2 regions of the Providencia sp. Marseille-Q8014 genome follow, and region 1 is predicted to be linked to the other one. Evidence: predicted binding sites of a transcription regulator. Region 1 holds the regulator's gene; the other holds the start of a gene.
The links. Region 1 encodes PurR, which represses purine synthesis genes. Its sites were predicted from a motif close to CANGCAAACGTTTGCNTG; they were not measured.
Positions count from the first base shown of each region.

Region 1 (4,116 bases):
GCCAGAGCACAGCCGCACTACAGACGCCAACCGCCTGTAAAAAACGCAAAATAAGGAGTTGAGTCGCATCCGTTACCCATAAAATGCCTAAACAGCTCACAATGAATAACGATAAACCTGCGATCAATATCGGTTTGCGTCCCAGTTTGTCAGATAATGGCCCCCACAAAAGTTGTGCAAAGGCAAAACCAGCTAAGAAAATGCTCAAAGAAGCACTAATCGCACCTTCAGAAGTGTTTAATGCCGTTTGCATTGAACCAAATGCAGGCAGGTACATATCGATGGCTAAAAAACCAAGCATACTCAAACCAGCAAGGTAAAGCATAAAGCCTGGGGAGTTTTTTGTCGCAGAATTTGTCATGGAAGCTTACTTATCCAGAATTTACATAATTGTTAACAGAGACTCTATTTTATAGGTTGTATTTTTACATTGTGAAACGGTAATATTTGGAATCTGCTATCAAAATTTTTGAAGGGTATCATTATGTGGTCAGCTCATGCTCTAGAAGTTATTGATGCCGTTGCAAGAACGGGAAGTTTTAGTGGCGCTGCGGAAGAACTGCATCGTGTTCCTTCTGCAATTAGCTATACGGTTAAGCAAGTAGAGGAATGGCTTGCTGTACCTATCTTTGAACGTCGTCACCGCGATGTTGCCTTAACTGAGGCAGGGGAGATTTTCATCAAGCAAAGTCGCTCCGTTATCAAAAAAATGATACAAACGCGTCACCAATGTCAACAGGCAGCAAATGGTTGGCGAGGGCAGTTTAGTATCGCGGTAGATTGTATTGTCAAACCTCAGCGAACAGAGCAACTGATCTTAGATTTCTATCGTCATTTTCCTGATATCGAATTATATATTCATCCTGAAGTGTTTAACGGCGTATGGGATGCACTCGCCGATGGGCGTGTTGATGTTGCGATTGGTGCGACGCGCGCTTCACCCATCGGAGAGCGTTATAGTTTTCGTGATATGGGGTTTATGTCATGGCGTTGTGTGGCCAGTCCAAACCATCCTCTGGCACAGCTAAAAGGAAAATTGACAGACGATCAAATGCGCGAATACCCAAGTTTATGCCTTGAAGATACCTCACGTAACTTGCCGAAAAGAGATACATGGGCATTAGATAATCAGCGGCGTTTAGTGGTGCCTTTTTGGGAAAATGGTATGACATGTCTTGTTAATGGCTTATGTGTTGGCATGGTACCTGAGCACCGAGCAAAGCCCTTTTGTGATGAGGGGAAATTAGCCCAATTGCAGCTATCTCAGCCATTCCCTCCGAGTCCTTGCTGTTTAACGTGGGTGGAAAAGAATACATCACCGGCGTTGAGTTGGTTACTTGAATATCTTGGGGATAGTGAAACACTCAACGCCGAATGGTTAGCGCCTTAATTAACGACGGTAGTCAATAAATGGTCCGTCAGCAACAGAACGACGCTCAACTAGGCGAGGATGGACTTCAATCGTTTGTGCATCTTCGCGCTTGTTCACAATACGATCAAGCAGCATAGCGAATGCCATCTGGCCTAGACGCTCTTTAGGCTGGTGGATAGTCGTCAACGCGGGAGTAAAATAACGCGCATTGCGCACATTATCATAGCCAATGATAGAAATGTCTTGAGGAACACGCAATCCCATCTCATCCGCAGCGCAAATTGCGCCCATCGCCATAATGTCACCGCCACAGAACACGGCAGTAGGTTTTTGCTTATTGCTTAAGATCTGCATCATTGCTTTATAACCAGATTCTGGTTCAAAGTCGCCTTGCACGATCCATTCATCACGTAAAGTCACTTTCGCTTCTTCCATGGCTTTTTTAAAACCCGTCAGTCGACCAATACCGGTGTTGCGTTCTAAAGAGCCAGGGATCACGCCGATGTCACGGTGACCACGATCAATTAAATAACGACCTGCGAGGTAACCGCCATGAAAAGAGTTATCAATGATACTGTCGGTAAAATCACCACGGGAAGTGCCCCAGTCCATGACGACCATAGGAATATTGCGATAATCTTCCAGCATATGGATTAGTTTATCGGGATATTCAGAACACATGACGAGTAGCCCATCAACACGCTTTTGCGCAAGCATTTGTAAGTAAGCTTGTTGCTTACCTAAGTTATTATGAGAGTTACATAAAATAAGGGTATAACCTTTCTCATAGCAACTATTCTCGACTGACTCAATCACTTCAGCAAAATAAGGCGCCTCACTTGATGTCGCGAGTAGGCCAATTGATTTTGTATGATTAACTTTCAAACTACGAGCAACAGCACTCGGTGAATAGTTGAGTTCTTTTATCGCAGCCCAAACAGCCGCTTTAGTATCATCAGCTACGAAGCGCGTTTTGTTTATTACATGGGATACGGTTGTGGTGGAGACGCCAGCGCGCTTCGCCACATCTTTAATCGTTGCCATGGGAAAAAAAAACTCCTGACCAATAATCGGTCTTGTTATGAATTCTTATTAAAAAATTACCTAATATTACCTACATATTGAGGCATAGTGCCTTAACTGGCAATAATTTAGCGATTAGTTATCGATTTTGTCTGATCTAGCGCAAAAACAAAAGAAATAATTGATGTTATAACCTGTGATATAGACACTGGTTTTTATAAATCGTCATGTCATACTTATTTAACCATGTATAAGTTATGGTTATTTTGCTGGTTAACTGTTCGTTATGATGAGAGGGACTCATGGATACAGATTTTAAATTTGGACTATTAGCAGCGTTAGGTTCTTTGGCTGTGATCATTGCTTTTGCAGTACATATTTTTTAATTTTACTGTTTAATTAAAGGTGAAATTAAGAAGGGCGAGTATTGACTCGCCCTTTAGCTATTCTCTAAAGAAAATGATTAAGCGAGGTTTTCTTCAACGAATTTCCAGTTGACTAAGGCCCAGAAGTTCTCTAGGTATTTAGGGCGCGCATTACGGTAATCAATGTAATAAGCGTGTTCCCAAATATCGACAGTGAGGATAGGTTTATCATCACCAGAGATAGGGGTTGCCGCATTTGATGTATTCACAATAGCTAAGCTGCCATCGGTTTTTTGAACCAGCCAAGTCCAACCGGCACCGAAATTTTTAATCGCAGCATCTGTGAACTGTTGTTTGAATTCAGCGAAAGAACCAAAAGCTTTATTAATGGCTTCAGCAACTTTACCGGTTGGTTCTCCACCCGCATTTGGTGCTAAGCAGTGCCAGTAAAAAGTATGGTTCCAAACCTGTGCGGCGTTATTAAAAATACCCGCATCTGAAGTCTTGATGATCTCTTCCAGTGATTTACCTTCGAAAGCCGTACCTTTGACTAAATTGTTGAGATTAACAACATAGGTATTATGGTGTTTACCATAGTGATACTCTAAGGTTTCTTCCGAGATATAAGGTTCTAGCGCATTTTTAGCATAAGGTAGAGCGGGAAGTTCAAATGACATTGCGTACTCCTTGTTTGCGTTTAAAACAACACATATGGGTGTGGTGCTCATAAAAGTGAGCAAATAATTTAATACGTATATCTTGCTATGAGTTATACACGAACCGAACGTTCATGCGGTCTTGCTTATTCTTTAATAGATTAATAATAGCATGAGATGCTTGCCGAGTTATAGGCATGGATATTCTGCGTCATATATTACCAAATTTTTTCAACAAAAACACCTTAAAATCATAGAGATAATTATCTTAATCAATAGAGTTTAAGATCGCGCTTTTCTGCCTTGCTGAAGGAAGTTCGTGTAACTTAAAACGGGATTCTAGAAAAAATCCCTTTTTCCAGCTTGGAGTGCTATAGTAATACCCCTGTAAAACTGGCATATTGTATGAAACAATCACGTTTTAACATTCCGGTCAAATATTCTAGCTTAGTCGCCATCGTTGAGAAAATGGCTGACGATGGCGACTGACTGCAAATCAGCACCCATGTTCTAAGGAAGTAAAAATGACGACAATTGAAAGAATCGAGCGCCAAATTAAAGAAAACCCAATCCTTCTGTACATGAAAGGCTCTCCTAAGCTCCCTAGCTGTGGTTTTTCTGCTCAGGCAGTTCAAGCTTTATCTGCTTGTGGTGAACGTTTCGCTTATGTCGATATTCTGCAAAATCCAGATATTCGTGC
Region 1 covers NZ_CBCOPT010000001.1:2,515,475-2,519,590, reverse strand. The annotation lists gene punC (purine nucleoside transporter PunC) at 1-361, opposite strand, end outside; gene punR (DNA-binding transcriptional activator PunR) at 485-1,390, shown strand; gene purR (HTH-type transcriptional repressor PurR) at 1,391-2,416, opposite strand; gene cydH (cytochrome bd-I oxidase subunit CydH) at 2,698-2,781, shown strand; gene sodB (superoxide dismutase [Fe]) at 2,859-3,437, opposite strand; gene ACWPW6_RS11045 (Grx4 family monothiol glutaredoxin) at 3,941-4,116, shown strand, end outside.

Region 2 (4,116 bases), 480 kb from region 1:
TATCAACGAATACACAAGTCAAACGTTTACCAATCGCACGGTTTAACAGTAATGCGGTTACAGAAGAATCGACGCCACCTGATAAGGCTAAAATCACATGGTCATCACCGATCTGCTCTTTCAGGCGTGCGACTGTATCATCGATAATTGCGGCTGGTGTCCACAGTGCTTCACAATGACAAATATCTTGTACAAAACGTTTCAAGATATTCAGGCCTTGGTATGTATGAGTCACTTCTGGGTGGAATTGAACACCGTAGAATTTTTTCTCTTCATTGGCCATGATGGCAAATGGGCAGCTTGGAGTACTTGCGATAGTTTTAAAATCTGCTGGGATAGCCGTCACTTTATCGCCATGGCTCATCCACACTTCCAGTACTGGCGTACCATTTTCACTGAGTGAGTCTTGAATATCACGGAATAAATCACATTGTTCCTTGATTTCAACTTGTGCGTAGCCAAATTCACGTTCACCAGAAACTTCTACTGCACCACCGAGTTGCATTGACATAGTTTGCATGCCATAGCAGATACCAAGGACAGGCACACCGGCATTAAACACGTAATCAGGCGCACGTGGGCTATCATTTGCTGTCGTACTTTCTGGGCCACCAGAGAGGATGATACCATTTGGATTGAATTCACGGATTTGCTCTTCTGATACGTCCCACGCCCAGAGTTCACAATAAACGCCAATTTCACGAATACGGCGAGCAATCAATTGTGAGTACTGTGAGCCGAAATCAAGGATAAGAATGCGATGCTTATGGATATTTGTTGTCATTTGAGGAGAATTCCAAAAATTCAAGTCAAAAATAGAAAATTGGTAGCTCCGCCATTATTCACGGAGCTACCCTGAATCATTATCGATTATTGCCCCAGACGGTAGTTCGGGGACTCTTTAGTAATGGTCACATCATGTACGTGGCTTTCTTGAATACCCGCACCACTGATACGGACAAACTCGGCTTTAGTACGCAGGGCGTCAATAGTACCACATCCTGTTAGACCCATACAGGAGCGTAGTCCACCCATTTGTTGATGGATAATGTCTTTTAGGCGACCTTTGTATGCCACACGTCCTTCAATCCCTTCTGGAACCAGCTTGTCAGCTGCATTATCAGATTGAAAATAACGGTCTGAAGAACCTTTAGACATCGCGCCCAGTGACCCCATACCACGGTAAGCTTTATAGCTACGACCTTGGAACAAGATGGTTTCACCCGGAGATTCTTCAGTTCCAGCAAACATTGAGCCAACCATCACACAAGCAGCACCTGCTGCAATCGCTTTAGAAATATCTCCCGAGAAGCGAATCCCCCCATCCGCAATGACAGGGATCCCTGTGCCTTCGAGTGCTTCTACCGCATCTGCAATAGCGGTAATTTGTGGTACACCCACACCCGTTACAATACGTGTTGTACAGATAGACCCCGGACCTATACCAACTTTAACGGCGCTAACTCCTGCTTCAGCCAGCGCTTTTGCGCCTTCAGCAGTAGCAACGTTACCACCGATGATTGGCAGGTCAGGATATTTTTTGCGGGTTTCACGAATACGTTGTAAAACACCTTCAGAGTGACCGTGTGAAGAGTCAATTAACAGCACGTCAACCCCCGCAGCAACTAGCGCGTCAACACGCTCTTCGTTACCACCACCAGCGCCAACAGCCGCGCCAACACGTAGGCGACCTTGTTCATCTTTACACGCATTTGGTTTACGTTCTGCTTTTTGGAAGTCTTTAACGGTGATCATTCCTAACAGATGAAAGTTATCATCAATGACGAGGGCTTTTTCGACGCGTTTTTCATGCATTTTTTGTAGCACGATCTCACGAGCTTCCCCCTCTTTGACCGTCACTAAGCGCTCTTTAGGCGTCATCACCGCAGTTACTGGCTGATCCAAATCAGTAACGAAACGCACGTCACGACCGGTAATAATCCCCACTAGGGATTTATCAGCAGCAACGACAGGGTAACCAGCAAAACCATTACGTTCAGCCATTTCTTGAACTTCACGGATTGTTGTATCAGGTGTTACGGTGACAGGGTCAGTCACGACACCACTTTCATGTTTTTTCACGCGACGAACTTCTTCCGCTTGGCGTTCAATAGACATGTTTTTGTGAATGAAGCCAAGACCACCTTCCTGAGCTAAAGCAATCGCAAGGTCAGATTCAGTCACTGTATCCATCGCTGCGGAGAGCATCGGAATGTTCAGGCGGATAGTTGCAGTTAATTGAGTTGATAGATCGGCCGTGTTTGGTAATACGGTTGAGTGTGCAGGAACGAGCAATACGTCGTCGAAAGTTAGTGCTTCTTTTTTAATGCGTAACATAGGCAATATCTCACCAGGCAGCGTTGTGGAAAGGTATAAAATATTGCCGCGGCATTATACACACCGAAACCGTTTGCCTCCAGTCCTTTTTTGAAAAAAAACTTGATAACTGTTCTGACTAGGTTAGTATCAATCAATTAAGTCATTGTTTTAGAATTTGATCTAGCTCACATGTCAACTCAAGAAAATAGTGGAATTTATTCTGTCAGCAAACTCAATCAGGCGGTTCGTGAACTTTTAGACCGTCAGATGGGGAGAATTTGGCTGACCGCCGAAATATCGAATTTTTCGCAGCCTAGCTCTGGTCACTGGTATCTGACGTTGAAAGATGACAAGGCGCAAGTTCGTGCGGCTATGTTTCGCGGGCAAAATGCGCGTGTAACTTTTCGGCCTCAAAATGGCCAACAAGTCTTAGTTCGTGCAACGGTAACACTCTATGAGCCTCGGGGTGACTATCAAATCATCATTGACAGTATGCAGCCAGCGGGTGAAGGCCTTTTACAGCAGCGTTTTGAATTGCTCAAACAGGCATTAGGGGCGGAAGGCTTGTTTGATGCCATACATAAACAACCACTGCCCTCTCCTGCTAAACGTATTGGCGTCATTACATCGGCAACAGGAGCAGCCTTACACGATATTCTGCATATTTTACGTCGCCGAGATCCTTCACTGCCAGTCGTTATCTATCCGACTGCGGTTCAAGGTGAGCAAGCCCCTGCACAAATTGCACGAGCGATTGCATTAGCAAATATTCGTCATGAATGCGACGTATTGATTGTTGGACGTGGTGGTGGCTCATTAGAGGACCTGTGGGCTTTTAACGAAGAAATTGTGGCAAGAGCGATTTTTGCTAGTCGACTGCCTATTGTCAGTGCAGTTGGCCACGAAACCGATGTCACGATTGCCGACTTTGTTGCCGATGTTCGAGCGCCTACACCTTCAGCTGCGGCTGAGTTAGTCAGCCGCAATCAACTTGAACTAATACGTCAATTGCAATCCGCTCAACAGCACCTTGAAATGGCGATGGATTATTATCTTGCAGGCCAGCAACAACGCTTTAGCCGCTTACAGCATCGCTTGCAGCAGCAACATCCACAACTTCGTTTAGCTAGACAACAGCACCAATTGAGTCTTCTAAATCAGAAGATCAATCAAGCGATGACTCGACGCTTACAAGTTGCTCAGTTGCGCTATGATCAGTTACAGCGTCGACTGTCACAACAAGATTTGCGCCCTTTATTGCAAAAACGACACAGCTCATTACAGCAAACGCAATATCATCTGCAAAATATGATGACCGAGTTACTTAATCGCTATAAACAGAGCTTTGCGGTAGCTTGCTCAAAAATGGAAACTGTTAGCCCACTGGCCACTTTAGCTCGAGGCTTTAGTATCAGTGAAACGGCCGATGGCACTGTGTTGAAAAAGACTTCACAGGTGAAATTGGGGCAGAAATTGAAAACACGCCTCAATGATGGTTGGGTAGAAAGTGAAGTCACTGAGGTGACTAAAATGAAAGCGAAACGTACACCTCGCTCAATCAGCAAATAAATGAATCGGTTATTCTCAAAATTTTCACCTATTCATTTCTCAAGGTTAATTTTGAAAAGATGTCATCAAATTTAGCAAGGACAAGATCAGACAGTTTTAAAATGGCGAGCCAATGCAGGAGTCCTATTGGCCCGTATCAACAGAAAATAATAGACTGATTTTTGAGGATTAATAGCCTTTAACCCGCGAGATAGGCCTCATACCGCTATCAAGGGTCTTAAGGGGTAT
Region 2 covers NZ_CBCOPT010000001.1:2,034,313-2,038,428, reverse strand. The annotation lists gene guaA (glutamine-hydrolyzing GMP synthase) at 1-784, opposite strand, end outside; gene guaB (IMP dehydrogenase) at 871-2,337, opposite strand; gene xseA (exodeoxyribonuclease VII large subunit) at 2,509-3,888, shown strand.
Region 2: guaB (IMP dehydrogenase) is a predicted target of PurR. The motif match lies at 2,400-2,417, and genes of this name have one in related genera.